Regions from separate parts of the Psychrobium sp. MM17-31 genome, predicted to be linked through region 2. Evidence: predicted binding sites of a transcription regulator. Region 2 holds the regulator's gene; the other holds the start of a gene.
The links. The regulator FliA, encoded in region 2, starts transcription of late flagellar genes. The targets are predictions, from matches to a motif close to CTAAAGNTNNNNNNNNNNNNGCCGATA.
Positions count from the first base shown of each region.

Region 1: a site for FliA is predicted at 13,814-13,840, ahead of MHM98_RS17950 (DUF5610 domain-containing protein). Genes of this name have one in related genera too.

Region 1 is NZ_JAKRGA010000007.1:109,706-126,439, forward strand. It holds gene MHM98_RS17885 (LytTR family DNA-binding domain-containing protein) at 1-285, shown strand, start outside; gene MHM98_RS17890 (EAL domain-containing protein) at 451-2,958, shown strand; gene MHM98_RS17895 (5-methyltetrahydrofolate--homocysteine methyltransferase) at 2,983-4,353, opposite strand; gene MHM98_RS17900 (TonB-dependent receptor) at 4,389-6,767, opposite strand; gene MHM98_RS17905 (MerC domain-containing protein) at 6,955-7,380, shown strand; gene MHM98_RS17910 (GTP-binding protein) at 7,373-8,380, shown strand; gene MHM98_RS17915 (glutathione binding-like protein) at 8,398-9,066, opposite strand; gene MHM98_RS17920 (glutathione S-transferase) at 9,063-9,686, opposite strand; gene MHM98_RS17925 (bifunctional adenosylcobinamide kinase/adenosylcobinamide-phosphate guanylyltransferase) at 9,786-10,277, shown strand; gene MHM98_RS17930 (fatty acid desaturase) at 10,311-11,426, opposite strand; gene fabR (HTH-type transcriptional repressor FabR) at 11,636-12,250, shown strand; gene MHM98_RS17940 (DUF1422 family protein) at 12,254-12,604, shown strand; gene trmA (tRNA (uridine(54)-C5)-methyltransferase TrmA) at 12,625-13,722, opposite strand; gene MHM98_RS17950 (DUF5610 domain-containing protein) at 13,888-15,102, shown strand; gene murI (glutamate racemase) at 15,169-15,957, shown strand; gene MHM98_RS17960 (RNA-binding protein) at 15,947-16,426, opposite strand.
Region 2 is NZ_JAKRGA010000001.1:378,513-395,246, forward strand. It holds gene queA (tRNA preQ1(34) S-adenosylmethionine ribosyltransferase-isomerase QueA) at 1-1,005, opposite strand, end outside; gene MHM98_RS01635 (DUF2802 domain-containing protein) at 1,126-1,521, opposite strand; gene MHM98_RS01640 (chemotaxis protein CheW) at 1,564-2,055, opposite strand; gene MHM98_RS18900 (chemotaxis protein CheW) at 2,083-2,916, opposite strand; gene MHM98_RS01650 (ParA family protein) at 2,932-3,702, opposite strand; gene MHM98_RS01655 (flagellar motor protein MotB) at 3,706-4,668, opposite strand; gene MHM98_RS01660 (flagellar motor protein) at 4,658-5,410, opposite strand; gene MHM98_RS01665 (chemotaxis response regulator protein-glutamate methylesterase) at 5,403-6,563, opposite strand; gene MHM98_RS01670 (chemotaxis protein CheA) at 6,602-8,827, opposite strand; gene MHM98_RS01675 (protein phosphatase CheZ) at 8,842-9,579, opposite strand; gene cheY (chemotaxis response regulator CheY) at 9,601-9,987, opposite strand; gene MHM98_RS01685 (RNA polymerase sigma factor FliA) at 10,022-10,738, opposite strand; gene MHM98_RS01690 (MinD/ParA family protein) at 10,731-11,573, opposite strand; gene flhF (flagellar biosynthesis protein FlhF) at 11,609-13,051, opposite strand; gene flhA (flagellar biosynthesis protein FlhA) at 13,066-15,174, opposite strand; gene flhB (flagellar biosynthesis protein FlhB) at 15,481-16,611, opposite strand; gene fliR (flagellar biosynthetic protein FliR) at 16,627-16,734, opposite strand, start outside.

The sequences.
Region 1 (16,734 bases), on a different contig from region 2:
TTTATCGTAAACGTTAAAGATATCGAATGGTTAGAATCATCGGGAAACTATGTCAACTTGCATATTAAAGGGCGTATTTATCCGATGCGAGCAACATTGACCAAGTTAATTTCGCAATTGGAAGCACAAGGGTTTTGTCGCGTTCACCGCAGTGCTGCTGTCAATATGAGTAATATTGAATCTATTGAACCGACAGGCAATGGCGATAGTGAAATCACCTTGCTATCCGGCAAAAAACTCAGTCTATCTCGGCGTTTTAAAGACGAATTCAAATTGACGATTTAAATGTTATTATCAATAAGACTTTCTTACAATTTAGAACTAAAAATTAGCCCTTTTTGATTTAAGTCAATTATGCTTCGGCTTTGTCAAAATGCGCGGTTGCGATGTGGTAGCATCGCTCAACTTACGTGAAAAATAGACAGATGGTGAGGCGGTCGTCGGTCAACTATGAATGATAGTGCTCTAGATAATGTTATAGAGCGCAGAGTCGTTACGTGCAGCAAAGAAACTTCATTGCGAGAAGCAACTAAGTTGATGCATCAGCGACATTGCAGCTCGATCATTATTACTCAACAAAATATTCCAATTGGTATTTGGACAGAAGCTGATGCGTTAAAGGTTAACATTCATCAGCCAAGCGTTTTTGACTGCGAAATTTCACAGTTTATGTCGACGCGCATCCATACCATAGGCATTGAAATGTCATTAAATGACGCAACATTGGAGCTAAAACGCAACAATGTACGTCATCTTGTGGTTGTGAACGACGAAGAGCAACTTGTTGGCGTACTGTCACAAAGTGACATCGTGATCCATCAAGATGCAACGCATTTCTTGAGTATGACTCAGGTACAAACTGTCTTACCGGAACATACCCAACTTAATTTCGATATTAGCGGCACTCTTATCGAAGCAATTCGCCATATGGGAATTCATCAATGTGATGCATTAGTCATTGTTGAAGACGATAAACCAATTGGTTTGCTGACCGAACGCGATGTGGTGCGTTTAATGGCGCTTAACCAACTGCAACTACCGCTTATCGATGCCATTAGTAAGCCGTTAATTACCGTGCCTAAAGGCATGAGTTTGTTATCTATTCGCTCATTTATGGAAAAGCGCCACATCCGTCACCTCGGCGTTGACGATGATGATGGCACCCTTATCGGTATTATTTCATTTTCTGACATTCTCAATCGCATCGAGCAAAGTTATGTTTCTCGGCTCCGCAGCGCGCTGGCGAGTAGCGAAGCATCACTTAAAGAAAAAGAATTCAATTTGCACATGGCTCATGCCCTTATTGAAGCCTCTGATGATGGCATCATGGTGGCGGATGAAAATGCGATCATTCAATCGGTAAACCCTGCTTTTAGCATTCTTACTGGCTATACCGAAGAGGAAGCGGTGGGTAAGCCGGCGAGTTTATTAAGCTCAGGTCAACACGATAAGAGTTTTTACGATGAAATGTGGGCAACGATTAGCCAACATGGTCGTTGGCAGGGAGAGATTTGGAATCGTCGTAAAAACGGCGAGGTTTACCCTGAATGGTTAACCATCACGCGCATCAAAGAGCCGATTAAACAAACCGTTTTGTACGCTGGAATTTTTAACGATATTACCGAGCGTAAAAATTCCGAGACGATGATCGAACATTTAGCGTATTACGATCCGCTAACAAAGTTGCCCAATCGTCAGTTATTTTACGATCGCTTAGATGCCGCATTATTGCAAGCTAACGCCCACAAGAATCAATTGGCGGTGTTATTTGTCGATTTAGATCACTTTAAACGCATTAATGATTCGTTAGGTCATTCGGTAGGTGATCAGGTGTTGTGCGAAGTGGCAGATCGTTTTGCCGATTGCTTGTCTGAGGTCGATACCATCGCTCGTATTGGTGGTGATGAGCTTGTGGTGATGCTCAACGATATCGAAGAACAAGCAGATGTTTATCGTTCTGCACAGCGTATCGTCGATAGTTTGAATAAGCCGTTGTCTATTGTCGGTCGTGAGCTGATGATGACTACCAGTGTTGGCTGTGCCATTTATCCGCAAGATGGCGACACTCGCGAAGAGCTGCTTAAACACGCTGATAGTGCGATGTATCGCGCTAAAGCTGAAGGGCGCAATCGCTTTTGTTTATTCTCGGCACAAATGAATGAACAATCGCAACGTCAATTAGCAATGGAATCGCGTTTGCGTCAAGCATTGAAAAACAATGAATTTAGCTTGGTCTATCAACCAAAAGTTAATGCACAAACTTACGACATTGAATCGGTTGAGGCGCTAATTCGTTGGCGCGATCCCGTCAATGGCGATGTACCACCGAGTTTATTCATTCCATTGGCTGAAGAACTCGGGCTCATTGAAGAAATTGGTCATTGGGTGCTCGTTGAAGCAATGCGCCAAGGCAAAGCATGGCAAGATGAACACGGTATTTCGATGCGTGTTTCTGTCAATGTCTCAGCGCGGCAATTGATTAGTGAATCCTTGGTTAGCCAAATCAAGAATGGTATTGCTGAAACGGGATTTCAGCCTTATCTGCTGGATATTGAAGTTACAGAAACCAGTGCGTTAAACGGCATCGATACTATGATCAGTTGTCTGACTGCGATTCGCGATATGGGGGCGACGGTGTCGATGGATGATTTTGGTACCGGTTATTCAAGTTTGAGTATGCTGACTAAAATGCCATTGGATTTCTTGAAAATCGATCGCAGCTTTATGGATGGCATTCCCGGCAATATCGGCAACGAAGAGTTAATTTCTACAATCGTTGTTATGGCGCATAACCTGAATTTACGCGTGGTTGCAGAAGGGGTAGAAACGCTAGAACAGCTACAGTTTTTACAAGATTTGGCGTGTGAATATATTCAGGGTTATTACTTTAGCAAACCCGTTGATGCGAAGGATATCGTCGATTTAGCCACACATGGCATTGCTCCTAACCTCGATTAGGAGCAATGACAATATCAGAGCACCTTAGTGAGCGTGCTCTTCTTTTATTCCCAACCAGCTGATGTTAGCAGGCGTGAAGTCTAGACTTAGCGCCGTAGTTACATCGCCATCTTCTAAATCAACCGCAACGATAGACTTAGCTAGTGGATCGCTAATGTAAGCAAGGTGCGTGTGCTGTGAAATCACTAAGCTAAAGTTTTGACCATCAGGCATTGTCGATACATCTTGCTCGGTGAAATCAACGCGAGAGCTAAATTCCCATTCGATTGCACCGTCGTGTACGTGTTGCTCTAGTAGCGTTAAGTAACCTTGGTTATCTAGGATAACGAAAACATCACCTTCGGCTGAGAAACCGTAAGACACTGGCGCTGCATCGGTTTGTGGTTGCCAATCAATAGCTTCCATTTCACCGCCCGCTGCATTAACAGTCACTAAAATTGGTGTTGTACCACGGGCTGACGCCACACCGATTAGCGAGTCGTGCTCGTGGTGACCATATAGGGTGCCAACGCGGCGAGTGTCAAAGTTATCTAGATTAGCGATTTTGCTAACATCAAAATCATGGCCGTCATCTTTGGCTAAGAACACGCCGTCACCACAACCAAAGGCAACATAGCCTTTAGATTGCGCTGCACCGTGTAGATTAGGACAAGTGAGTTCAAAGATAACGTCTTGCTCATATTCGTCACCGTGCTTGTGATAAACCGCAACTTGGTCTGGCAAGATTTTCGCCGTTGATGTACTGCTTGCATCGTCGCGACGTACCGTTGTTAAGATGAAATCACCACGTGGCTCGGCAACACCGTGCATGTTCATATCAAAGCTAATGACTTCGCTATCTGTTTTAGCTGCGGTAATGTTTTCATCGGTCAGTAAATTTACCGACGCCGCAATGCTACCGTCTTCTGCGCCGTCATTGAAAATCGCCATAGCGCCGTCGTGTTTTACCACGTGCGTTGGACGGCTGCTGTCGATATGAAAATCGATTGCTGCTGGTGCTTGCTCATAATCATGTAAATGCGCTACATGATCTTCACGCCATAAGCCACCATCGATAAATCCGGTGTGGCCGTTGTCGCGGTTAGTAACAACAAGGTAGCGATACCCGACTGATGCAGTGATACGACTGCCGCTGTGGGTTGTTGCAAATTGGCCTAATAATTCGCTGTCGTCTAAATCGAAGATGGCAATGTTATCGCTATCTGGTGAGCTGATCGCTAAGCGACCTAAGCTATCGATCGTAATGTCGCCGTGACCGCCGTGTCCGTGATCATCATCAGCTGCAGGTTTCTCAGGCTCTTTCTCGACGATGTTGGTTTCAGCATCGCCACAACCAGTTAACAATAAGCTACTGCACAGAGTTGCAATTAAGCTTAGTTTCATTGTTTTTTTCATGATAGTTCCTTGTTAATAAATTCTTTTATTCGATCCTAAAAATAGGCGCGCAAACCTAGTGCGAAACTGCGACCTTGACGCGGTGCTATATCTTTAACAAAAGAGCTGTGCACTTGGGCATATTCGTCGGTGAGGTTCTTGGCATTGGCATAGACGCTGATATCGTAATCGGCGAGAGGTAACTGATAACTAACGCCCAAGTCCACTAGGGTGTAGCCGTCAGTTGCTGTTTCTAGCGTTGCAACTTTGTCTTGTTCTTGGTAACGAACAACATCTAAATGAGCACTGAAGTTTTCTAGTTGGTATTTCAACTTAGTACCAAAGCGCATTGGTGGTGTACGTGGTAAATCGCCACCGTCTTTAAGGCGCGCACGCACGTAATCGGCAAAGAATTGCGAAGAGAACTCTTCGTTGATATTCCAATTGATTTGCGTCTCGAAGCCGTGAAGGGTGGCATCTTGTGATTTGAAGATATAAACAGGAAGCTCGCCGCTGTGATCGTGTTCATCGCCGTGAGCGTGGCCGTGGTTGTGACCATCGCTGCCAAATAGCCCTGTGGCCGCTTGGTAGTAGTAATTGTCGACTTGGTTGTAAAACGCGTTGACTATGATGGCGACATCGCCGTGAGTTTTACGGAAGCTGATGTCGATATTGTTAGCTGTTTCTAAATCAATAGATTGTTGGCTTAAGCCAATTTCATTGTGGTCATCTAAAGCGAATAATGCGCCAACTTCGTAGCTGCGCGTGCCGATGTGCGGGCCAAATGATAGTAGCTCAGATGCTGAAGGTGCGCGTTGTGAGCGTGAAACTGATAAACCTAGGTTATATCCTTCGGTGAAATCCCAAACTACACCAGCAGACAAGGTTACTGGAGTGAATGTTTGTTCTACTGCAAAAACGCGCGTTAGTTCAGATTCTTCCTCATGACCGTGGTCATGCTCGTGCTCATCTTCTGCGTGACCGTCTTCGTCATGTCCGTGAGCGTCAAGATGTGGCAAGCGCACGTTATTGGCATCTAGCGTTACGCGCTCTGCACGTGCGCCAAGCTGAACTAAGAAGTCACCGAAATGGCGTTCTTCCATAGCAGCAATTGCAATCATTTTTTGATTTGATGGCGGCGTGAATGCTTCACTACCTACGGCTTCAATATCGGTATCTTTGGCATGAACGCTAATACCGCCGCGCCAGCCATTGTATGGAGCATGGAGTAAATCGACTTTAAGTTCGCTGGTTTCATTAGCAAAAGTTGTACCGACCATGCCAGCTTCAATTTCAGCGTGTTTGTAGTCAGTGTAAGAGGCTTTAAAACTCGCCGAGCTAAAGAAACCGCTGTCGAAATTGTATTCGCCAATCATTTGATAACGATTTTGCTCTAAATCTGCGTAGACATTACCGTGAGCCGCTTCTTCCTCTGCGTGTTCGTCATGATCGTGTTCATCTTCATGGGTTTCTTCTTCACCGTGAGAGTGACCAGGAATGCCGTATTCACGTTTTAGTTTACCCGCAGAAAAGCCGATGTAGCCTTGATCAAATAAATAACTGGCACCTAGCGTAAAACTACTTGATTCTTCTGCACTGTTTTCAATTTTGTTGCTATGTTCATGTTCGTCGTGATCATCATGATGAGGGGCGTCTGGAATTTTGTAGTCTTCTGATTCACGCCAAAAGCCATCGGCGTAAACGGCAAAAGAGTCAGTGCCATTTTTAACGTTAAAGGCAGCCAGTTTTTGATCGTTAACTGAGTTGTGTTCAAGAATGAACTCGCCAAACGGTGTGTTATTGGTAGGCACGCGCTCGTCTACGACATTGACGACACCGCCAATCGCGCCGCTACCGAAGAATAGTGTTGCTGGGCCGCGTAATACTTCGATTTGAGTTGCTGTTGATGCCTCTGTCGCTACGCTGTGATCCGGACCAACGCGAGAAACGTCGCTTACATCTAAGCCGTTTTGGGTGATCATAACGCGAGGACCACTTAGCCCACGGATAATAGGTGTACTGGCAACACCTGCGTGGAAGTTAGTGTGTACACCAACTTGTTTTTCTAGCGTATCGCCGAGCGTGGCAGCTTGTTGATTGCGTAGTTGCTCGCCAGATAATACAGACACAGGAATCGCAGCTTCCATGACTGAGGCATGAAATGGCGTGGCGGTAACATCAATCACTTCAATCGCTGAACGCGCGAGAGAAATTGTTACATTTTTGCTGTTATTTAACGTTACATGATGATTGAGATGAGCATATCCCGGCGCGGTAATATGCAATTCTAGCTCTTTGTCTGGCGCATTAGAAAACTCAAACTTTCCGTCTTTACCTGTTACCAAGGTTTGTTTGGTGTCGAGGATACGTATGGTTGCGCCTTCGATTTGTTTACCTGTTTTATCGGTGATAACACCTGAAACGTCTTGGGCCATGGCGTTTGCACTAAAAAGCAGGCCAATAATGGCACTCAATTTAGTGGGATTAAATTTGGCGGAAGTTTTCACTGAGACTCCTATTTAAAAAATGGTAATGTTATAATGTATCATTCGCAATTGGATGTTATAATATTACAATTAATCATTCAACAGGTGGCCAGTGCCACAACGGGGTTTTAAATTTATGGAACAAGTGATGGTTGGACAGCAGGCTCTAAAAGATAAGCTAGGTATATTTTTTTCTGGCTTGTGCATTGCACATTGTTTGGTGATGCCATTTTTAGCCATAGTGCTCGGTGGTAATGTTCTGGTCACTGCGTTAAGCGAAGAATGGGTTCATACGATGTTGTTGTTGCCTGTTTTTGCAATGTTAATTCTTAGCTTGCCGCAAGTATGGCTTGCCTCGAGAAATTATTGGTTATTAGCGTTAGCCATAGCAGGTGTCGTTTTGTTGTCTTCGTCTCGAATGGTACATGGCATTGGTGAAACGCTGCTTACGGTAATGGGCTCTTGTTTAGTGATTACAGCGCATTTATTGAGTTTAAAAATGCGAAAGTCTATGAAAAAACAATATGATTTAGCTTATCAGGCGGATTTGAACAATGAGTAGTGATGTAATTTCTCAAGTTCCGACCAATGTTATCACGGGGGCCTTGGGTGTCGGTAAAACGACCTTCATCGAGAAACTACTGCGCACTAAGCCCGAGGGGGAGCGCTGGGCGATTCTGGTTAACGAATTTGGCGAAGTAGGGATTGATGGCGGCTTATTAAATGACGCCAAGCAGCAAGATGTCTTTATCGCCGAAGTGCCAGGCGGCTGTATGTGTTGTACCGCCGGTTTGAGTATGCAAATTACTCTCAATCGACTTATTGCTAGAGCAAAGCCTCATCGCCTGATTATAGAACCAACTGGCCTTGGCCATCCAGCTGAAGTTTTGGCGACGCTACAAGCGCCACATTATCGCAAAGTTATAGACGTTCGAGCGACGGTCACGCTGGTGGATGCTCGCCGCGCCCTTGACTCTAATTGGTTGGACAATCCTAGCTATCAGGAGCAAATGCAAGTCGCTGATATTGTCATTGCTAGCAAGACAGATCTCTACACTGGTGTCGAAGAAGCCAATTTACAACGCTATCTAGCGAGCAATAACTTAAGCGAGAAATCATTTATTCACGCTTTTGATTGGCAGCGCGCCAAGACTGTGCTCGACGCGCCGTGTTGTTATCAAGCGACAGAAACGCCAGTACCTGCCATTAGTATGCGCAGTAAAACATTCGACGTTGCTGAGCAATTGGCGACACAAGATTGTGTGCGCTTAACTAATGAAGGCGATGGCTTTACCTCTTTTGGCTGGGCGATGGCACCTCATCGACAGTTTGATTTCCACCGCGTACTCAATGTGCTTAAGGAAGTGAGTATTAGCCGTTTAAAGGCGATTTTGATTACCACGCAAGGCATTTTCGCGTTTAACATTGTCGGTAAAGAGCTCAGCTATCAAGAAGTTGACGAGAGTAATGATTCACGTTTGGAATTTATTAGTGATGATGCGTCTGCGGCGAAGGAATTAGCGCAGCAGCTTGAAGTGAGCTTATTTGCGATGGCGCAGTAGCGCCATCGGTTATGTAACTACTTGGTTAGCATTTTCTGGACTTGAGCGGCGCGCTCTTCGTCGCTTAATTCTTGTGATGGTGGGATCTGTAAGCCTTTAATACAAGCTGGGCGGGCTGATAGTTCATCGAGCCAGCGTTGTAGATGTTCTAAGCCACTAATATCCACACCACTCCATTCGTGAATTCGCACCCAAGTGAATGTCGAGATATCGGCAATCGAATATTCATCACCTGCTAAATATTGATTATTGGCCAGCTGGTTGTTCATAACTTCAAACAGACGGCGACCTTCGTTTTGATAACGCTCGATTGCCTCTGGAATTTGTTTCGGGAAATAGCGATAGAAGACATTGGCTTGACCCATCATCGGCCCAACGCCGCTCATCTGAAACATTAGCCATTGCAGTTGCTGCGAACGCTTCTTGGGATCTGACGAGTAAAACTTACCCGTCTTTTCTGCTAAGTAAACTAAGATTGCGCCTGTTTCGAAAACTGCAAAATCGTCGTTGTCATGATCGACAATCGCAGGAATACGGCCGTTAGGGTTAATATCGACAAATGGCGATTGTTTTTGTTCGTTGCTTGATAAATCAAGCACCACAACTTCGTAATCTAGCCCCATTTCTTCTAGGGCGATGGAAATTTTATGGCCGTTAGGCGTTGGCGCTGTGTATAGGGTGATCATGGCTCAGTACTCATAATTGAAGGGCGGGCTTTCATTGATTCAAACCAATGCGCTAGATTTGGCGTTTGATCGTCAAGTTTAAATTTAATGACGCGGGCAAAATTGAGGAAAGACCACAGTGTTATATCGGCAACGCTAAAACGATCACCAGCCACAAAGGCATTGTTACCAAGTTGGACTTCAAAAGTGGATAAGGCATCGATAAAGCGTTGCTTAGATTCTTCACCCCATTCTTGATTGATATTTTCGCGATCTTGATAGATGCCGCTGATGTTTCTAAAGGCTTGCAATAGCGGGATCATTACTTGGAATTCTACCATGCGGTGCCACATCTCAATGTTGGCCATTTCTAGTGGTGTTTCACCAAATAGCGATGGTTCGGGTTGGCCGTGAACGCTCTCTAGATAACGACAAATAGCGACAGATTCACAGATACAGGTACCATCGTCGAGTTCAAGAAAGGGGATCAGTCCGTTGGCGGCTTTTTCTTTAAACTCTTGGGTTAGGTTTTCTCCGCCGCGAATATCGACGTTGACTCGCTCTACCTCTAAGCCAATTTCTGCTAAGAAAATACTCACGCGACGTGCGTTTGGGGCGATGGGAAATTCATATATTTTCATGTATAACCTCACTGTTTACATAATATGCTATTAAAGTAATCAAAAACGCCAGCGGTGGGAAGAGCATCGTTGTAAATAGTTGTTAAAAAGAGTGAATTTATGAAGGCTTTATATTTCGGCGGCCAAAAGAGTGGCAAGAGTAGTGCGACCAGCGCAAAGGCGTTATCGATAAGTGACGGTGTGCCGCACTACGTTGCAACCTACGACAACAGTTATAGTGATGGTGAGATGCAGCAACGTATAGATAGGCATCTTGTCGAACGACAAGCAGAGTTTTTAACTATCGAAGCTGCACATTCGTTGGTGGATGTGGTCAAGGCTGGAGAAACATACTTAATTGACTGTTTATCGATGTGGATCTTTAACAACTTACAGCGCGATGAATCAGCGCTTATTGATGAGCTTAAGCAGCTATTTGAAGTAGATTGTAATGTGGTTTTTGTACTCAATGATGTGAGCTGCGGCATTATCCCCATCGATAAAGAGTCACGTCGTTTTGTCGATTTGAGTGGGATTATCGGTCAGTTTGTCGCGAAACAGTGCGATGAAGTTTATCGAGTGAGTTTTGGGATAGAAGAGAGAATCAAATAGCGCTCAATTGAGCGCTATTTTATGAGTTCATATCTAAGCTACTTTAGCCATTGCCAGCCAAGATTGTCGTTGTTGGGCCACGGCGTTTTTCAGCTCTTCAAGTTGAGCAGTTAGCTCTAGCTTTTCAAAGTCTTGTAGCAATTGCTTTTTCTTATCGTCGAATAAGCGTTTTTGCAAAGAATAAAAGGCATTGAGTTTGGCCACTAATTCGTCGTATTCGTCCTGAATTTTCTGTTTTAATTCTTCGGCGTCGTGGCGTAAATCAAGACGCTGGTTAGCGCGCTTAAGCACCATTTCCAGCTTGGCTTGCTCAATTTTTAATTGTGGCGTTTTACGCAGTCCTGATGCTAAGCCAATTAAAGATAAGCCTTTGATTAACCATTTAGTTGGATCATAGTGGTACCACTTGATGCCATTGCGATAGTCCATTTCGAAGATGTGGTGGTAGTTGTGGTAGCCTTCACCGTGGGTAAAAATCGCTAACAGCGCATTGTCTTTAGCAGTGTTTTTGTCGGTGTAAGGTTGGCTGCCCCACATGTGAGCCCATGAGTTAATAAAGAATGTGAAGTGATGACTCAATACCAAACGCGTTACGCCAACGGCGATAAAGCTCGCAAGCATCTGGCCACTCATCCAACCAACTAATGCAGCAAAACCGAAGTTGGTGGCTAGAGTAAGGATCAAATAGTGTTTGTGTTGCCACATCACTATTGGGTCTTTTTGAAGATCGCGACAGTTGCTGTAATCGTTGTAGGTATCTGGATTGTAGTTGCGCAGCATCCAGCCGATGTGAGAAAACCAAAAGCCTTTCTTTGCGCTGTATGGATCTTTGTCATTGTCATCGACAAATTTGTGGTGAACGCGGTGATCGCTAGACCAATGTAACGCTGAGTTTTGCATTGCAAAGGCGCCGCCAATGGCAAATAGTAAGCGGACGCTCCAATGGGCTTGATAGGTTTTATGTGACCAGAGGCGATGATAACCCGCTGTGATCGACATGCCACAGAAAAACAAGCTGATAACCGCAGCAATAATAACGAAGGCATCAAAACCATAGGTTAATTCATACCAAGGCACTAAAATGACAGCGGCTAATAGCGTGCTACTGAAAACAAGAATATTAGTCCAAATTAGTGGTGGCTTTTTCATAAGAAATCCAAAAGTTGTACGTTGAGCTTACAAGTGTACGCCAGTTCGATTTGTTATTTCAACACTCAGCGTACATTTGTTTCGCTTTTTAAAGCGCGTTTTGCGCTAAGTCATTAATTGCAATGGAATGTGGTTGTAATATCTGTTGTGAACCGAGCTCCCTTGCATTACTCTAGCGCTTATTAGCAAAGTACTTTGGAATGAAAATTATGGGCGTTAGGGCGCAACAAAAAGAAAAGACAAGACGTTCGTTGATTGAAGCGGCATTTAATCAGCTATCGGCTGAACATGGCTTTTCCAATTTGAGTTTGCGAGAAGTTGCCCGTGAAGCAGGCATTGCCCCAACGTCGTTTTATCGTCATTTTAAAGATATGAACGAGCTTGGTTTAACCATGGTTGATGAAGGCGGCTTAATGCTGCGTCAATTGATGCGCAAAGCGCGCCAACGCATCGACAAGGGCGGCAGCGTAATTCGAATTTCTACCGAGACCTTTATGGAGTTTGTGGAATCGAATCCCAATGTTTTTCGTTTGTTGCTGCAAGAGCGCTCAGGTAACGCCGCGGTTTTTAGACAGGCGGTAAATCGTGAAATTAGGCATTTTGTCGATGAATTGACAGATTATTTATTGCAAACGTCAGAACTCGATAAAAATCTCGCACGCATCCAGAGTGAGGCTATGCTTATTGTCGTGTTTAGCGCAGGCGCTGAAGCGCTAGATATGTCGAATCATGCTAAAGAAGAATTGGCAGAGCGGGTCATAATGAAGTTACATATGATTGCAAGTGGCGCGCATTATTTATCAAAAAATCCAAAGGAGATGTAATCTATGTTACCGATTTCTAGGCAAGACGCTAAAATTTTAGTCCTCGCATTAGTCGCGGGTATGAGTGCCAATGCGGTACTCAACGGTTTGACTGTAGCCGAAGTTGAGTTATCTATATTCCCACTAATCAGTTGTGTATTGGCGTTTTACTGTATGCTGCAAGAATACAAAACTAATGCCATCGAAGGGGATATTCCTCTGTTAACTGGCGCGAGTTTTATCGTAGGTGCGTTGAGTTATTCGGTGTGTATTCGCGTTATCAAACCAGAAATCGGCAGTAACTTCTTCCCGCTAATTATCTGTATGGTGCTGATTTTTTGGATGTGTCATAAACTGGGATTATTCAAGCGCTAATCCCAGTCTATAGTTAGGTGTTACTTACGAGTTAAGTAAACACCAGATTCCATATGATGGGTATATGGGAATTGATCAAAGAGCGCTAACTTGGCCACATCGTGCGTTTGAGTTAGCGTTTTTAGATTGTCCGCCAATGTTTCAGGGTTACACGAAATATAGATAATGTTGTCGTAAGCTTGAATCATCTTCAAGGTTTCATCATCTAGTCCAGCGCGTGGTGGATCCACCAAAATCGTATTACAGTTAAAGCTTTTTAAATCGATTCCTTTCAAGCGTCTAAATTCACGCTCTCCATTCATTGCCGCTGTAAACTCTTCCGCCGCCATTCGTAAAATAGTGACGTTGTCGATGTTGTTTTCACTGATGTTGTACTGCGCTGAGTCAACAGACGGCTTAGCGATCTCTGTCGCTAATACGCGATCGAAGTTTTGCGCTAATGCCAGTGAAAAGTTACCGTTACCACAGTACAGTTCCAGTAAATCGCCAGTTGCGTCGTTGGTAATATCGATAGACCATTCCAACATCTTTTGATTGATGCCGCCATTGGGTTGAGTGAAGCTATTTTCTACCTGTTTATAAATAAGTTCTTGGTCATTAACATTGAGTTTTTCGATGACGTAATCGTGATCTAAACAGATTTTTTGTTTGCGAGCGCGACCAATTAGCTGCACATCAAAGCGTTCGCCTAAACGAGCTTTTAGTTCACGTGCCGCTGTTTCCCAAGCATCATCTAACTGACGATGATAAAGCAGTGATACTACAATTTGGCCACTCAGGGTCGATAGGTAGTCAATTTGAAAGAGTTTTTGACGTAGTACTGGCTTGTCTTTCAGCTCTTCCATTAACGCTAGCATCATGTCGTTAATTAAACGCGACGCCGATGGGAATTGGTCAACGCGCACTTTTTCTTTGGTTTGCGAGTTAAATACGATGTGGTAAAGATCATCTCCCTCATGCCAGACGCGAAACTCAGCGCGCAGACGATAGTGTGATGGCTCTGAAGCAAAGCGCTCAACCGCTGGTGGGTTGAATGGCTGCATTAATGTTTGCAGTGTCGATGTCTTATCGTTGAGTTGCGCATCATAATTAGCAACATCTACCAAGCCTGGTAACATGATCTTTTTCCTAGGTATAAACAGTGGCGCAGAAGTTTAGGGACTTTTGTAATTTTGTCCAGCGCTTGAGTCTATTATTTGAACATTTTTAGTTAAGTTTTTTTAGGATTTGCCGATAAGATCAGACAACGCTAGGCTCTCATCATCGCAAATATTGGAGACATCATGAAAATCAATTCCTTACCACAGGCTGATCGTCAAAAGCTTAATAACGACAAAGCTAACGTCGCCACTGAAAAAGCAAAATCTAGCGATGCACCGAAAGAAACTTTTGAGAAAAAAGACTTCTTAACAACTGATAATAATCGCCTGTTGATTGGTGCTAAGTCTTTGATGTCTGCCCTTAATAAAGAGCTCAAGCTCGGTGGCAAGTTGGAGTTTCATTCGTCAGTGAATGAAAGCGTCACAATTAAAACTGAAGGTGGTTCAATCCTAGATAAGATTGATGTTGAGCCAATTAGCTTTGACTTTGAAGAAGTAGCGAAGAACGTGATGGACTTTGTCGGCAAAGCGATCATGGGTGCAAAAGAAAGCGGTGCGAGCGATGACAAACTCGCTGAAATGTTTGCTCAAGCGCGCGAAGGTGTTGATATGGGATTTGAGCAAGCACGCCAAGAGCTCGGCGATATGGACATGTTATCAGACGATGTTAAAGAGGGAATGGATCGCAGTTACGGTTTAATTACTCAGGGTATTGACGATCTTGAAGCTGATGTATTTGGCAAGCAAACGACAGCAGCGCCGAATGTGGTAGCAAGAGAACTAGGATTACAAGAGACTGAAACTGGCAGCATTTCTATTAAGACGCGCGATGGTGACGATATTAATATTAGTTTTGGTAGCTCGACGACATTAGCGCAATCTCAACAGTCGAATGAAAATGGTTACTCGTCAGAGACACACTATAGTCGCAGCCAATCATTTAGCATTGAAGTTAGCGGCGAGTTAGACGATGAAGAGTTAAAGGCGATTAATTCATTGGTTGAAGATATTAATGGATTGGCTGACGAGTTCTTCAATGGCGATGTCCAGAAAGCTTTCGAGCAAGCCAGTGAACTTGGATTTGATGCCAGCCAAATTGCCCAATATTCATTAGACTTTAAAGAAGTTAAACAAGTGGCAATTCGCGAACACTATTCACCGAGTGCTTCAAGCTCGCCGTTTGCTACCTTGTCACCATACGTAAAAGATCTTAACGGTATCATGGAAAGCGGTGAGTCGCTGTTTGACAAAGATAACTTGAAGCAACTGATGCAAGATGTGGCAGAGCAGCAGATTAATGCATTAGACGATATGTTAAATAAATCAGCCATAGACTTTAGCAACTTCAATCAACAATTAATTGATGCACAAAATAAGGCTGAGACCCCTTCAACTTAGACCTTATTGCTAATTAATCACGACTGATAGAGAATACGGAATGTCTTTTACAGTCGTGATATTTTGATGAGTAATATTCTGGTCTTTGACTCTGGCGTCGGTGGCATCAGCGTCGTTAGAGAAATCAAACAATGCCTACCTAACGTCACTATCGATTACTTATTCGATAATCTTTATTACCCCTATGGTGAATTAGACGAGCCAACATTGATTAATCGTCTTGTGAGTCTATTGAAAGGTGCTGTTAAAAATCATCCGCCTCAACTTATTGTTATTGCCTGTAACTCCGCCAGCACTATTGCGCTTCCGGCATTGCGCGCTGCGTTCGATATTCCAATTGTTGGTGTTGTGCCAGCGATCAAGCCTGCGTCAAAATTAAGCCGATCGAAAGTGATTGGCCTTCTTGCAACACAAGGCACTATTACCCGTACTTATATAGAAGAACTCAAACAAGAATTCGCTGCGGACTGTGAATTAATTAATGTCGGTAGTAACGAATTGGTTGCGATGGCTGAAACGCTTTATCGAGGTGGCGATATTAGTTCTCGACGTTTGCTTGAAATCTGTAATCCAATCTTCCAGCAAGCTGATGTCATGATCTTAGGTTGTACCCACTTTCCTTTACTCGCTAATGAACTCAATAAGATCAAACCACAGGGATTAACGGTAATAGATTCTGGCAAAGCGATTGCTCAACGAGTGCAAGAGCTGCTTAATGTAGAAGACAGCGATAAAAAAACGCCCGACGGTATTCTCAACCATCGGGCGCTTTATACTAAATCAGTATCAGATACTTCGTTAACCGCAGCGCTATTTAGCGAAGGCTTCAACGAGATCTGTGTGATTAATCCGTAACCTGACTCGAATTTTCAGGACTGGTTTTCTCTTTTGCTTCGCGAACTTTCAGTACACGCTCTTGAAATTCATTGTCATTGAGTTTTGCCATCGCATCTTGGGCGCCTTGTGGGTCCATAGTGACAAAACCGAAACCGCGACGTCGGCCAGTTTGCTTATCCTTAACTAAACGTACTGAATAAACGCTGCCGTGATTCTCAAATAACTCACGCACTACCGCTTCATTTGCGCGATAAGGTAAGTTACCTACATATAATGTTTGGCGCTCGTCCGACTGAACTGCATTACCACCTGTCGATGAAGATGCTTCGCCTGATGTTAAAAGAACTACTACCGCACCAATAAGGATACCGATAGCTAAGAATGGTGATGCACTTGCGTTGTCGGCACTAAGAACAGGAAGAATAAAAAAGCCAACTGCTGCAAGGATTAATGCAATAAGCAAAGAACCTAATTTTGTTGATTTCATAAAATAACCTAAATTAATGAAGAAAAATAAAAGCTTAAGTGCGACATAATAGATTCATTTTATAGCAGATGCTAGCGCTTAAGCTTAAATAGTTCAAAAAACACTCGCTAAAAGTAAGGTTTTAGCGCTTCAATACAGCTTATTATCCAGCAATTAGCTTAATAAAAAGCCGTTTAGTGTGAATAGTGAACGATCAAAATAAAAGATCAAAAAAGCCCTTGCCAAGTTAAATTGGATCTCTATAATGCGCATCCACTGACACGGCGGGACGGCTTCTTAAACGAAGTAACAACGCGGGTTAGCGAAGA
Region 2 (16,734 bases):
AAAGAATCGATATTCTTGCGCTATTGCGTGTTGATAGGCCTTCATGACATTGTCAAAACCCGCAAAGGCGCTGATAAGCATAATGAGGGTAGATTCCGGCAAGTGAAAATTGGTTACCATGGCATCGACCACTTTAAATTCGTAACCAGGATAAATGAAGATGTCGCTATCCCCATAGAACGGCGCCATCGATTCGCCATTCTCTAACGCTTTGTTAGCGGCACTTTCAACTGAACGCATCGACGTTGTGCCCACAGTAATAACGCGCTTACCGGCAGCTTTCGTCGCTTTAATAAGTTCGCTCACTTCTTCTGATACTTCGATGTATTCTTTGTGCATGACATGGTCTGTCACCGAATCTACTTTCACTGGCTGGAAAGTGCCCGCGCCAACATGCAATGTGACAAAGGCTATTTTCACGCCTTTTTCTTTGATTTTTGCCAAAATGTTGTCGTCGAAGTGAAGGCCTGCAGTAGGTGCGGCAACCGCACCTGGATTCTTGTTATACACCGTTTGATAGCGTTCTTTATCGCTATCTTCATCTGGGCGGTCGATATAAGGTGGCAGCGGCATATGACCCACGTTTTCTAATACGTCGAGCACGTTACGACTGTCTTCAAAACGAAGTTCAAATAACGCGTCATGGCGCGCGACCATAGTGACGTTAACGCCGCCATCGAGAATGATTTTTGAGCCGGGCTTTGGCGATTTAGAACAACGTACATGCGCCAAGACCGTATGTTCATCTAACATACGTTCAACTAATACTTCGAGCTTACCGCCACTTTCTTTTTGACCAAACACTCGTGCAGGGATCACTCGAGTATCATTGAAGATCATCAAATCACCTTCATTCACTTTGTCGAGAACATCAACAAACTGGCCATCATTAATAGCACCTGTTGCACCATCAAGCCCTAAAAGGCGGCTTGCAGTGCGCTCAGCTTGCGGATAACGGGCAATTAAATGAGGTGGTAAATCAAAAGAAAAATCGGATACTTTCATGAAAAACTGTCAACGTAAAATTAGTGCGGCGCTAGTCTATTATTGCGCCGTGCAATAAGCAAGTCTGGCGGCGCTTTTATCGTGAAAGTGAGGGAGAATTGGCAGTATTCGAACTATGGATTACTTACCGTGCAGGGAGACTAACAGTTCGGCTTCACCACGAGGTAAATCGCATTCTTTCATAATGTCTTCTACGTTGGCGCCAAGCTCAACCATTTTCATGGCATGGCCGTAGAGTTTAGATTGTGGATCAGTATTGACCTGAGAGAGTTGCTCCTGACGTTCCATCGCCTGAGCGAGCTTGCCTTCAACGTCTTGAACACGACTACCAACACCTAAGGTGCCATTGCGCAATTCGTGAATTTCATCTTTGATAGTAGCGATTTGACGTTGCTGCTCGTGAAACAATAACTTTAGCGCGCTAATTTGACGCTGGCGCTTTTGGAGAGCTAGCCATAATCCAATAATGGCTAAAAATAAAACAACAGGAATAATCCATAAAAATAACGAGTTCATGTTTATTCCTGCTGCCCTATCTCTAATTACTAATAGTGAATATTAGAATGACGCGATGTCATCCCACTCTTCGTCACTTAATAGTTTGTCTAAATCAACCAAGATAAGTAGTTCGTTTTCTCGGTTACATACACCCTTGATAAATTTAGCGCTTTCGTCGGTACCAACGTTAGGTGCGAGCTCAATTTCAGATGCTTTCATGTAAACAACTTCAGCAACGCTATCAACTAAAATACCAATTACTTGCTTGTCTGATTCGATAATCACAACGCGAGTATTGTCAGTAATGTCTGACGGCGGCAAACCAAAACGCGAGCGCGTATCGATAACAGTTACAACGCTACCACGTAGATTGATAATACCTAGCACATAAGAAGGCGCACCTGGCACTGGTGCAATATCGCTATAACGTAATACTTCTTGAACTTGCATTACGTTCACGCCATATGTTTCATTCTCTAACTTGAATGTAACCCACTGCAGCATTTCGTCGTTATCGACTGAATTCACTGACATTTCTGTTTCTGCATTCATTTTAATTTCCTCTATTACAGCGAGCCGTTATTTCGTCTCATTGCTTTCAAATAATTCGATTAAGGCATCGACGGCTAATAAGCCACACATCCGTTGTTTAACTGTTCCAGCAAGCCAAGGACTCCGCGTCACGTCAGTTCGCCATTTAATTTCGTCAAATGATAATGTGGTGCTATCGATGAGTCTGTTGCACTCTAAGCCCCAATTACTATCACCAATAACAATAATATACTGATAATTTGGTGAATATTCTAGTGAGGCTCCGTATTTTTCAGGCATCAAATAACGCGCTGTATCAATCACGTTAAGCTTTTCGTCGCGCTCAATTTGCACGCCGCTAAACCAATTTGGTTTGCCGATTAACTTGGTTAACGATTTTTTGCGGTAAATTCCTTTGAGCTTTACTAGTGGCACTGAAAAAGTTTGCCCCATCACTTCAAAAAACAGTGCTGGAAAACCTTCTTCGACCTCATCCATTAACGTATTGCGATGTAAAGGCCCTGTTGATGTTGCAACTTGTTCTTCGGTCTCAGTCGCTGTTTCTGCTTCATTGACAGGCTCTTCAACAACCTCTTCTACGTTAATCTCAACGCGCTCTTTAACGACTTGCTCCACTACTGTCTCAGCTGCAGGTGTAGCTTCTACAACAATTTCTGGTTCTGCTTGAGTTTCACTCAGTAATGACGGATCAACAAGTTCAGGCGATAATTCCACTTGCGGCGCCACATCACCCACTTTCTCCAACAGCTTTTCCAGTGGCTGCGTTTCAACCGCACTCTGTTTTGGCTCATCGAGCAGCACATCAAAGAAGTCTTTCACCGTCTTTGACGAGCGGCTTTCCATTAATTTTTTTTCGTCCACAAATAACTTACCGAATTAATCTTCTGCTAATAGCGTATCTAATAACAATCCATAAGCCACGACGCCGCGACTACGCGGTGCAAACTGGGGCAATGGTAAATGACGCTCACTGGCGTCTCTAAATTTTGTATCGACGGGAATAACCTTATCCCACACGCGATGCTCAAATGTTTCTTTCATTGTTTCCAGCGACTGGAGACTCGCTTTGGTTCTGCGGTCAAACATAGTTGGTACGATTAAATAATTGTATGGCGTCTTATTTGACCGCTGCATAATCAGCAGTGTTTTAATCATGCGCTCTAAGCCTTTAAACGCCAAATATTCAGTTTGCACCGGCACTACAACCTTACTGCTACACGCGAGGGCATTAACCATTAGCACGCCCAGTACTGGTGAGCAGTCGACGATAACGTGATCGTATTGGCCTGATACTCCCGCCAAAATACGTTTTAAGATCAAGCCCATGCCTTCCTTATGGCCAAGCTCTCGATCAAGTGTTGCTAGTGCCATCGACGATGGAATCAAATCGATTTGTTCGACATTGGTTTTACAAATAACGCGCTGGGTTAAACGGTCGATAAATTTTTCAGGGCAAGTAAATAGATCGTACAGCGAATATTCCAATTCATCACAATCAACGCCTAGCGAAAAGCCCATTGAAGAATGCGGATCGATATCGACCAAGAGCACACGCTTGTTTCTACGCGCTAAAATCCCAGCTAACGTCAAAGCAGTGGTGGTTTTGCCCACACCGCCTTTTTGATTTGCAATACTCCAAACTTTCACACGTTACTCCTGTCTACGGGTGGTGATCCTAATTCCACCGTTGGGTAATTCGATAACTTGAATTTCTTTACTATCGGGTAAAGGCTGCGGTTGTTGCGGCGCTTTTTTTTGCTCGGTGGCAGTTGCGACAACAGGTGGCGGTTTAACCCAACCAAACTTACTAATAGCAATAACCACCCGTCTATTTTGCGCACGAGTAGCAGCATCTGTATTGTCGACTTTAGGCCTATATTGACCATAGGCTTCGATGGCTAAACGCTGAGGCGCAATATCAAGTTGTTGTAACTCTTGTACGATGGCACTGGCTCGCGCCGAAGACAGTTGCCAATTTGATTGAAACTGCTCGTTATTTATCGATTGATCATCGGTGTAGCCACGTACATGCACATAATTATTTGCCGGTGCGATAGTACCAATTACCTGACGCAAAACTGCTTTAGTTGCACTGCGTGTTACCGCACTGCCGCTGTCAAATAACAGTCCGCTTCGAAATTCAATGGTTAACCAATTATCGTCTTGTTCTATTTGCGCGTAACCTTTCTCCACCACTTCAAGAAGATCTTGCTGCAACTTTTCTTTCATCGACGAGAATGGCGTACCTAGGTGTTTAACCTCTGGTTTCACAATTTGACTATCACCAGGTACTGGCTCAGAGCCTACTTCATCGAGTAAGCCCTTATTAAAATCGTTAAGCTCAGCCACTTTATCGCCAGAAGTTAGCGGCGTATCACTGCTATTTTGCTCGACTTTACCTAATCCGCCCTGCTCTTTTTTTCCCGCAAGATGAAAAATTTCACCAAGACTATTGGATAAAATGGCGTGTTTCTCTTCTTTGATCAAGGCAAAGGCATATAAAACGACGAAAAGCGCGAACAATAAAGTCATATAATCGGCGTACGACACTAACCATCGCTCAAGATGGGTATCTTCTTGAACTAGGTTTTGTGCGCGGCGATTATTGAGCATAAGCCACCTTGTAAGCATCAAGACGGCGACTGATGGTTTGTGGATTTTCACCGCGGTGAATCATCAAAGTCCCCTCAAGTACCATCTCGTAGTAAAGAGTATTTTGAAAAATAATATGGCGTAACTTGTAGTGAATAGGCAGATAGATAAGGTTGGCAAAACCAACACCATAAATAGTTGCAACGAACGCTGTTGCAATACCACCGCCCAGCGCATCAGGCTGATCTAAATACTGCATCGATTGAATAAGACCAAGTACCGCTCCAAGAATTCCTAACGTCGGACTATAGCCCCCCATAGATTCATACACTTTGGCGCTGTGGCCAAATTCATCACGCTGAAAGTAGATTTGGGTTTCCATGGTTTCTTGCAGCACTTCTGGCGTTGAACCATCAATCAACATCATTAGACATTGGCGGACGATAGGATCGTCTTCTTTTTCAAGCTGATTCTCTAACGGTAAGAAACCATCGCTGCGGGAAATATTGCACCATTTAACTAAGGTATCGATACGCCCTTGAATATCAAAGCGCGGCGGAAAAAGTACCCATTTAAGTAAAATAAAACTACGAACAAACAAATGCCACGGCGTTTGGATCATGACCGCGGCAACAGTACCGACTACAACAATTAATAGCGCCGGGCCATTGTATAAGGCAGCCAAAGAGCCGCCTTCGAGCACTTGGCCACCAATAATAGCGACTAGCGCTAATATAAGACCAAATAAGCTCAACCTATCCATGGGCCATCTCTTTGACTATTGATTCGCCAATGACATCAATTGGCATTACTTTATCAGTTAAGCCCGCTTTTTTAACGGCTTGTGGCATACCATAAACAACTGAAGTCGCTTCGTCTTGCGCCCAAATAGTCGCGCCGCGAGTGGTTAACATTTTAGCGCCATCACAGCCGTCGGCGCCCATTCCCGTTAATACAACAGCAAGCGTATTGCCTTCGTTGTACTTTGAAATAGTGGCAAAGGTTACATCGGCACAAGGCTTGTAATTTAAGTCACTAGGACCTGGCACTACTTTTAAGCGATTGCCTCGTTCAAGCAGCATTTGCATGCCGCCTGGCGCTAAATAGGCTTGACCAGGGCGCAATACATCACCATTTTTTGCTTCTTGCACGCCAATCTTACACAGGCGATTTAAACGCTCGGCAAAAGCCCCTGTAAATGCAGCAGGCATATGCTGAACCATTAAAATCGGGTGCGGGAAATTAGCAGGCAATTTACTTAACACAGCTTGTAGCGCAACAGGGCCACCGGTTGATGAGGCTATAGCAAGTAACGAGTATTTTTTACCACTGGCACTGGCCACTCCGCTACTACGGGCAGGTGCTGCGCGCTCAGGAATCGATGTTGCTCGTTTGATAACCTGAGGTTGATTATTGTATGTTGTCCCACGGGAACGAGAGGCAGGGGGAACTGCGCGCTCATTAGTACGTGAAACCGATGGTGTCGGTGTTGAAATCGTACTTGGGCGTCTTGCAGCACTACGTGCACCTAGCGCTTTTATCGCGGTGGTAATACGCTCAGTAGCAACTTTGCCGGAACCGGCAATCTCTTCAAATTTCTTAGGTAGAAAATCAGCGGCACCGGCATCTAGTGCATCAAGGGTCGCTTTTGCGCCTTCGTGGGTTAATGACGAAAACATCAAAATCGGCATTGGATGCTTTGACATGATTTCGCGGGTGGCGTCGATGCCGTTTTTGATCGGCATCTCAATATCCATCATCACGACATCTGGTCTTAACGACAGTGCTTTATCAACGCCTTCTTGACCGTTTTTAGCGTAATCAACAACTTCCATTCCCTGTGTTTTAGTGATGATGTCACCAATACAACGTCTGAAAAAATGTGAATCATCAACAATTAATACCTTAATACTCATTTAAGGTAATTCCTCCTACCAAAGGCACTTGATCCTTACTAAGCGTAGTGCTTGAGTAAGTTACCAATATCGACAATCAATGCGATACTACCATCACTGGTAATAGTCGCGCCTGAAATGCCTGGTGTACCGTGTAACAATGCGCCTAATGGCTTAATAACAACTTCTTCTTGGCCAATCAATCCATCAACTACGAAGCCAACAGTTTGTGGTCCAATTTGCACAATGACGACGTGACCTTCTGTTCTATCCTTGCCATGACAATAATCTTTACTGAGCCACTCATCTAAATAAAACAGTGGAATAGCGCGATTTCGAACAGTAATGGTCTTGCGGCCATCAACAATATTTGTTTTGGTTAAATCAAGATTGAAGATTTCATTAACGGCCGCTAACGGTAATGCAAAGATCTGCTGATCAAGCTGTACCATTAGTGTTGGCATAATAGCCAGCGTTAACGGAACCGTGATACGTAAAACCGTACCAACACCTTTCTCAGATGAAATCTTAACCGTACCGTTTAGTTGGGTAATTTTTGTTTTAACAACATCCATCCCCACACCACGACCAGAAATATCTGAAATTTCAGTTTTAGTTGAGAAACCTGGTGCGAAAATTAGTTCGTATGCGTCTTCATCACTCATACGCGCCGCGCTTTCTTCATCTAACACGCCACGAGAAATCGCAATACTCTTAAGTTTTTCGGCATCCATACCAGCACCATCGTCTTTAATCGACAGTAGAATATGGTCACCTTCTTGTGACGCTGATAGCACAACAGTACCGGTGCGCGGTTTACCAGCGGCTTCACGGTCATCGGGCATTTCAATACCGTGGTCCACCGAGTTACGTACCAAGTGAACTAGCGGATCGGCTAGTGCTTCAACCAAGTTTTTATCTAAATCTGTGTCTTCCCCTTCCATTGTCAGGGAAATGTCTTTTTTAAGACTACGTGCCATATCACGTACTACGCGTGGGAAACGGCCAAATACTTTCTTGATTGGCTGCATTCGCGTTTTCATTACTGAACCTTGCAAATCGGCAGTAACATTATCTAGGTTTGCAACGGCTTTAGACATTTCTTCATCGCCGCTGGTTAGACCTAGACTAACAAGGCGGTTACGAACCAGTACTAGCTCACCCACCATGTTCATAATTTCATCAAGACGCGCGGTATCAACGCGCACTGTAGTTTCAGCCTGAGCAGCTGGCGTGGCTGCTTTCTTACTAGCAGCGGCTTTCGCTTCTGAAGCTTTAGCTGGTACTTGCGCGGCTTTTTTTGGAGCGGCTTTTGGCGCACTCGCAGGCTCTTTTACTGGCGCGGCTTTTTTATGCGCTGGCTTAGGTGTTTCTTTGGCAGCTGGCTTAGCTGGTGCTTCAGAATTTTTAGCGGCTTGTAACTCATCTAATAGCGCTTCGAATTCATCATCAGTGATATCGTCTGATTCAGGTTCAGCCTTAGCTGGTTCACTCGCTTTAGACACTGCAGATTCAACGTTTGACGGCGAGCCTTTTTTACCATGTAATTCATCTAAGAAGGCTTCAAACTCGTCGTCGGTGATTTCATCAGATGCTGCAGCGACAGAAGCAGCTGGCGTTGGCGAACCTTTAGCACCGTGTAATTCGTCTAATAACGCTTCAAATTCATCATCAGTAATATCATCACTGTCGCTACTTTCAGAAGACTCTGGTGCCGACGGTTGTGCACTAACACTGCCATTTTTACCGTGTAAATCATCAAGCAGCGCTTCAAACTCTTCGTCGGTTATTTCATCGTCAGCTACTTCAGCTGCGCTTTGAGTAGGTTCGGGCTCGGGCTCGGGTTCTGGCTCAGGTTCTGGTTCTGGCTCAGGCTCTGCCGCTGGCGCGGCACCTTCTGGCTGACTAAGGCGAGCAAGCTCTTCAAGTAGTCGAGGTTCTGCCGGTGTCAGCGCTTCGCGCGCTTGCACCAAATGAAACATGTCGTTGACGGTATCGAGACCCTCAAGGATTACATCCATTAACTCAGGTGTTACTGAACGCTGGTTGGTACGTAATAAATCAAATATATTTTCGGCACCGTGACAAACATCTACCAGCTCTTTTAAGCCCATAAATCCAGCACCACCTTTAATGGTGTGGAAACCACGGAAAATTGCATTTAATAAATCAGCATCATCAGGATTATTTTCTAGTTCAACTAATTGCTCTTGCAGCAGCTCGAGAATTTCGCCAGCTTCAATCAAAAAATCCTGGAGTATATCTTCATCAACATCAAACGACATAGCTTACAATCCTTTTAAAAACCTAAACTTGACAGTAGATCATCAACATCATCTTGGCCGGACATTACATCGTGCTGCTTGTTTTTTGGAACCATAGGTCCATCGGCTTCGATGCAGTTGTCAATCTTATCTACAGGCTCCTTTTTCTCATGCTGACCAAACAGTTTCAGAAGATTAATTAAATCTTCTTCGACGTTTTTCACCATTTCTGAAATTTTCTGCAGTACTTGACCCGTTAAATCTTGATAGCCTTGGGCTAATACAATGTCGTTAAGCTTGACGTTTAGCTCATCGGCATCTTTAACAGATTCGGCAAAATAGGCGTCTAATTTATCTCGTAATAACTTAAACTCGCCTACTTTGATCTTACAGTCTTTTAAACGTTCCCAAGATGGGAGAATATCGCGCACGGTTTCTTGATGCTTTTGCGCTAAAGGCAAACATTCATCAACGGCATCCATGGTTTTGTCAGCCGCTTCCGCTGTCATAGTAACAACGTATTCCAAGCGCTCTTTAGCATCGGGAATCGAAAGATTAACCATTGAAGAAAATCTCTCGTCCATACTCATTTCGGTGAATGAATCATGAAATTGTCGAGTCAGTTTACCAACACCATCAAACAATTCATGTTCAATCTTTTGACTCGCGGCTTCTACGATTTGATTAGCTTGAGCAATATCTCCTTGCTCTAATGCGCTAACCAATTCACGAGCTTCTTCTAACGAGATGTGAGCCGTCTCATTATTCGTCATATATCTTCCTAGCTCGGCGAATTAAGATTCAATACGTTGGAAAATTTTGTCTAATTTTTCTTTCAACGTACCTGCGGTAAACGGCTTAACAATGTAACCATTTACACCAGCTTGTGCCGCAGCGATAATTTGTTCACGCTTGGCTTCAGCCGTAACCATTAATACAGGAAGGTGCTTGAGTTTTTCGTCTGCACGAATATGCTTAAGCAAGTCAATACCTTGCATACCCGGCATATTCCAGTCAGTTACTACAAAATCAAAGTCGCCTTCTTTCAACATTGGTAGGGCGGTTTGACCGTCATCAGCTTCCTGCGTATTGGTTAATCCTAAATCTCTTAAAAGATTTTTGATGATTCGTCTCATTGTTGAGAAATCGTCAACAACAAGAATTTTCATATTTTTATCCAAAATATTCTCCAAATGTTACATTGCTAAGCTGCAATTACGTCCAACTATTTAATCGACTCTTAAGTCTTACCATCGCCTGTGAGTGGATTTGGCTCACTCGCGATTCACTAACACTTAAAACTAATCCTATTTCTTTTAAATTAAGCCCTTCGTCGTAATATAACGATAGTGCTAACGCTTCCTTTTCTGGTAACGTCTTGATCGCGTCACTTAATGCACCTTGAAATTTTTCCGATGCTGTGTGGTTAAAAGAATCATCGCTGTGTTCATCATCTGTATGAATAACATCTTCTGATACACCGAGATCTTCTATACCTATAATCTTACCTGTAGATATATCATTAAGCATTTGAGCATATTCGTCTAGGCTTATTGATAACTTTTCTGCAATTTCATAATCTTTGGGATCGCGACCATACTCTTTTTGCAACTCGTCAATGGCTTGCATAACCATTCGGCTATTGCGATGCACTGAGCGCGGTACCCAATCGCCACGCCTGATTTCATCTAACATGGCGCCGCGTATTCTAATACCAGCAAAGGTTTCAAAACTTGCGCCTTTGCTGCCATCAAAGTTTTTCGCCGCTTCCAATAGTCCGATCATGCCCGATTGAATCAAATCATCCAGTAGTACATTAGCCGGCAAACGCCCTTTGAGATGATGGGCTATTTTTTTGACTAAGCCAGCGTGAATGACAACTAACTGATCGTTAGTTGGCGCAGCACTGGCGTAAGCAGCGGCCTTACTCACTCGTGTTTTCCCGTTGTTGGAAGCGATTGTCAACCAACTGTTCAATAAAGAATTCTAGATGGCCACCCGGCTGATTTGGAATCGGCCATGTCATCACCTTATTTGCTAACGCTTTGTATCCTAACGATGCAGGAGATTGTGGGAATAGCTCTGAAATGAGTTTTTGTTTACGGACCGAACGGCGTACATTTTCATCAAACGGAATTGTTGCAACAAGCTCTAACGCAACGTCTAAGAAGCGATCTGTTACGCGAGTTAACTTAGCAAACAGCTCTTGCCCTTCGCGCATATTTCGCACCATGTTGGCAACAACTTTGATTCTAAATACGCCGTGCTCACGAGATAATAACTTAATCAGTGCATAAGCATCGGTAATTGAGGCAGGCTCATCACACACAACGGCAATGACGTCTTGTGCGGCGCGAGCAAAGCTCACTACCATGTCCGAAATACCAGCAGCGGTATCGACGATTAATACGTCAAAGTCATGGCGCATATCACTAAAGGCGCGAATTAGTCCGGCGTGCTGCGCTGGATCTAACTCAACCATTGATTGCGAGCCTGAAGTCGCAGGAATAATACTAACGCCCTGTGGTCCATGAACAATAATATCATCAAGTTCACACTCACCAGATAAGACGTGAGATAGATTCTTCTGAACGCGCAGGCCAAGCATCACATCGACATTTGCCAAACCAAGGTCGGCATCGAGTACCAAAGCGCGTTTTCCTTGCTGGGCTAGTGATGCTGCAAGGTTAAGAGAAACATTGGTTTTACCAACGCCGCCTTTACCACCTGTTACAGCAATTACTTTAATCATTTTATTCTGATTCATTTTTCTTAAACCACTCGCTTGATCCACTTTACTGCCTACCTGTTAAATCTTGCAATATCTTGAGAGTCATTATCGGCATTCTCGCCAATGTGCTCTACTACACTATCTATTAATTTTTTAATATCTGCGACCCCTATATCCTCTGGGACGCGCTGACCGTTGGTTAAATAACCAATGGGTAATGCATTGCCAATAGCAACGCTTAAAATTTCGCTCGCACTGATAGCTTCATCCATTTTGGTGACGATAGCGCCAGTTAGCGGAATTTTTCTAAACTGAGTAATAGCATCTTCTAGAACTTGACGCTGTGCCGTCGCCGGCAGTACTAAATAACTGCGAATAGCAACATGGCTCGAATTCATTAATGTTGTGAGCTGTTCGTTTAAACGAATATCACGCTGCCCCATGCCGGCGGTATCAATAAGCACTAATCGTTTAGTGCGATATTGATAAATGGCGTCCGCCAATTGCTGGGCGTCTTTAGCAACAGTCACCGGACAGCCCATGATCTTGCCATAAGTATTAAGCTGTTCATAGGCGCCAATACGGTAACTGTCAGTGGTTATCATTGCGACATTTTCTTGACCAAAGCGCATCGCATAGCGCGCCGCAAGTTTTGCGACAGTTGTTGTTTTTCCAACACCTGTTGGGCCAAGCAGTGCTACCACACCACCTTGCTCTAATACGTCATTACGCGTAGAGGCAACACGTTCAAACATTGTTGTCGCTAGAGTGGCTTTCGCTTGTTCAATATCGCTGTTAGCCGGGATGTTAACCAACAATTGTTGCGCGACATTGGCATCAAAGCCTAAACGAATTAGTTCATTACTAATAAGATGACGTACAGGATCTCGACGACTAGCATCTTGAGTCATTAGACTGCTTACTTGATGCTGTAGCAGTTGACGCATTGAAGCCATTTCTTGACGAAGCTCTTCAATCACAGGGCTCTCAGTCGATGCATTAAATTGCTCTAAGCCGTGAGCTTGATGATTCTGTACTGCTGCTTGTTGCACTGGCTCGTTTAACGACTGGGCCCATGCTGGCAGCTCATCAGGTATATTATTAGCATTAACTGGCACCGTAGGTTCCGCCATTTCTGGCTGGATAGGTGTTAATTCAGACACAGCATTCTGCGCTTGCTGTTTAATGAGTCGTTGTTGAAAACCAGAAAGAGATACTTGGTCATCGTTAAATTCACGTTCAAAACGATTTGTCGTATCCCAGCTATTGTCGCCAGATTGGCTGCTTTGCGCAGCATTTGCTGCAGCAACCGGTGATTGCGTCGCCTGTTCACTTACAGCAGGAGCACTCGGCTTTTTAACTACTGCATTGTTGTCTTCGTCAATTGCCGCAACAATTTCAACACCACCTTCGACGTTTTTATTAGACATAATAATAGCGTCAGGACCCAATGTGACTTTTATCTCATCGAGTGCTGCGCGTATGTCTTTTGCAAAAAAACGTTTAATTTTCAAAGGTTACCTCTACCTTACTGGCCAACTGAGCTGACAATTTTTATTTGTTTATCATCGGGCACTTCTTGATATGACAGGACTCTGAGTCCCGGAATAGTATTCTTCACAAAGCGCGATAATGTCGATCTTAATACACCTGACGTCAATAAGATAGCAGGCAAGCCCTCAAGCTCTAATTGCTCGGTCGCAGTTGCTAACGAACTTTGTAGACGCTCTGCCAATCCTGGTTCCATACCAGCGGCAGCATCGCCACCAGATGCTTGCATCGTCTGGTGCAACATCTGTTCCAAATCAGGCGCTAATGTTATCACAGATAATTCAGGCTCTATACCATTGATTTCTTGTACAATTAAACGCTTGAGCGCAATACGCGCAGCGGCGGTCAAGACGTCAGGATCTTGACTCTTCGCACCATACTCTACTAGCGTTTGTACGATAGTACGCAAGTCACGGACAGGTACACCTTCGCCGAGTAGGTTTTGCATCACTTTCACCACCACACCTAATGGCAACAAGTCAGGCACTAGGCCTTCTACCAATTTAGGATATTGACGCTCAAGAATGTCTAGTAGATTCTGTACTTCTTCGTGACCGAGTAATTGCGATGCATTGTTGGTGAGTAATTGGCTAATATGGGTTGCCACCACAGTCGCGGGGTCAACAACGGTATAACCAAGTGTTTGCGCATGCTCTCGTTGTTCCGGTGCAATCCACACGGCTTCTAAACCAAACGCAGGATCTGTGGTTGGCGTACCTTCAACCGCACCGAAAACTTGTCCTGGATTAATCGCTAATTCACAATCATGACGAATTTCAGCCTCACCAATAGTCACCCCCATTAGTGATATTCGATAGCTATTAGCATTTAAATCAAGGTTGTCGCGAATATGTACTGCTGGCACTAAAAAACCGTATTCTTGTGATAATTTTTTACGTACGCCTTTAATGCGGGACAATAACTCGCCGCTTTGGCCAACGTCTACTAATGGAATTAGGCGATATCCTACTTCAAGTCCGATAACATCAACTTGATTTACATCACTCCAACCGAGTTCTTTCACAGGCTCTGGTGTAGAAGTTGGCGCAGGTGCGCCTCCTGCGGTCGCTAATTCGCCACTTTCTGTTTTCTGCTCACCTTGTCTATAAAGCTTATAACCAATACCGATAGAAATGAGTGCCATTGATAAGAAGGCAATTGTAGGCATGCCTGGAATGATACCCATCACAAATAATATACCGCCGGCTACCAGTAACGCCTTTGGGTTACTTAGCATTTGCGAGTAAACCATCTTACCCATATCTTCAGATTCATTCTGACGAGTTACCATCAACGCGGCCGCTATTGAAAGTAATAGTGATGGGATTTGCGCAACTAATCCATCACCAATGGTTAGCAAGGTGTAGATTTCAATCGCTTGGCTCATGGTTAAACCATGCTGGATCATGCCGATAACAAAACCGCCGATAATATTGATAACTAAGATCAAAATACCAGCAATGGCATCACCCTTTACAAATTTTGAGGCACCGTCCATTGAACCGTAGAAATCCGCTTCTTTGGTAACCTCGGCCCGGCGTTCACGGGCGGTATCTTGATCGATAATCCCTGCGTTAAGATCAGCATCAATCGCCATTTGCTTACCTGGCATAGCATCTAAGGTAAAGCGGGCGCTAACTTCTGAAATACGGCCGGCACCTTTAGTGACTACCGCAAAGTTGATGATGATGAGGATTAGAAAGACCACAAGACCAACGGCATAGTTGCCACCGATCACAACAGAACCGAAAGCCTCGATAACCTTACCTGCTGCGTCTCCCCCCTCGTGACCTTCAAGGAGAACAACACGGGTTGAAGCGACGTTTACCGCAAGACGCAATAACGTTGCAATAAGCAATACGCTGGGAAAGGCAGCAAAATCTAACGGTCGCATCGAATAGACGGCAACTAGTAGAACAACCATTGATAGAAGGATGTTAAAAACGAATATAGAGTCGAGTAAGAACGGTGGAATTGGCAATACAACCATGCCAAGCGCAGCTAAAACTAACAATGGGGTCGCTATTCCTTTAATGACCGCTTTATTGTCTGCCAGAACCTGCGAAAATCTCGCTTTGATATCCATTAAATGATAAGCCTTGATAACTCACTAAATTTGGCCGTCAATTAGTCTTTGACGGCATCGTTAACGTCCATACTGCAATGAGTAGGCCATAACATTCAGTTTTATTTTTTAGTTTAATTACATAGAAATAACAAGCAATTAGCCAATAGTCAACCTTACATCACGGCAGTCATTTTCTTGACGTTGTCAAATTTATTCGTAAATCGCAGATTTTGTTGTGAGCCAACAAGGAGATAGCAAAAGTGAATTTAAACTAACGATAGATTTAGCTCAAAATAGACAAGTGACAACAGCTCAAAAATCGCACTAGTGTTTTAGCTCGTCGGGAATATCAAACTCTTTCGGTAACTTGGTTGGACGGCGTCCTTTACGCTTTTTAAACTGCTCCAATTGATAAACGTAAGCGAGAACTTGTGCCACCGCCGCAAATAGCCCATCGGGAATTTGCTCGCTTATCTCAGTGGTGTGATAAATCGCCCTTGCAAGGGCTGGACTAGAAATTATCGACACATCGTTATCTCGTGCTACCTCTCTGATCCTAAAGGCCATGTGATCACTACCCTTGGCCACAACAGTCGGCGCGCTCGAGCCGTTAACATCATATTTTAACGCGACAGAAAAGTGAGTCGGGTTAGTCACCACCACATCTGCTTCCGGCACATCTTGCATCATGCGTCGTTGCGATACTTCGCGTTGCAACTGACGCTGACGTCCTTTGACTTCAGGTTTACCCTCAATATTCTTATGCTCATCTTTAACCTCTTGCATGGTCATTTTAAGCTCTTTCTTGTGCTTAAAGATCTGATAAGGCGCATCGGCAGCTGCTATCAACAGCAATGAGCAACACAGTAGAATGAAAATCCACAGCAAAATATCTAGAGCTTCGATGACATTGAGGGGAAAAGAGGTTTGGCTGAGGCCAAGAATTTGCGCGAAATAATAAGTGAGCAGCGTCCACGCTAAAATGGCAATTACCGCAAACTTGCCTATAGATTTGAGTAATTCCACCAATGCCTGCATACCAAACATTCGCTTGAAACCAGCAATGGGACTCATTTTAGACGCTTTAGGCATCATAGCTTCGCTACTGAATGTGAGGCCTCCCAATACGATACTGCCAACAAATGCCGCAATAAACAAACTCACCACAAAGCCAATAATCGGCCATGCAATAGTCGACATGACTTCTGCCCACATTAAGCCAAATTGGTTAGTATCAAAAGCCTCATTGCGCTTTAACGTAAACATTCGCTTCATCACGTTATAGAGCGACATAGCGATAGCACTGCCAAAAATATACATGCCAACTGCTGAGGCAATAAGAACTGCTGCAGTACCAAGATCTTTTGAGCGGGGAACCTGCCCTTTTTCTCTCGCTTGCTGCAGCTTCTTGGGGGTTGCTTCTTCGGTTTTTTCTTGACCGTCACTCTCTGCCATTATTGAGCGCCTCCCCTAGAATTCACACTTGGTATTAATGACATTACACATCATTTCCATACCGCGTTGCCATTGCGAATCAAAATGCGCCATCACAGTATCAAGCGTTAACCAAAGTACTAA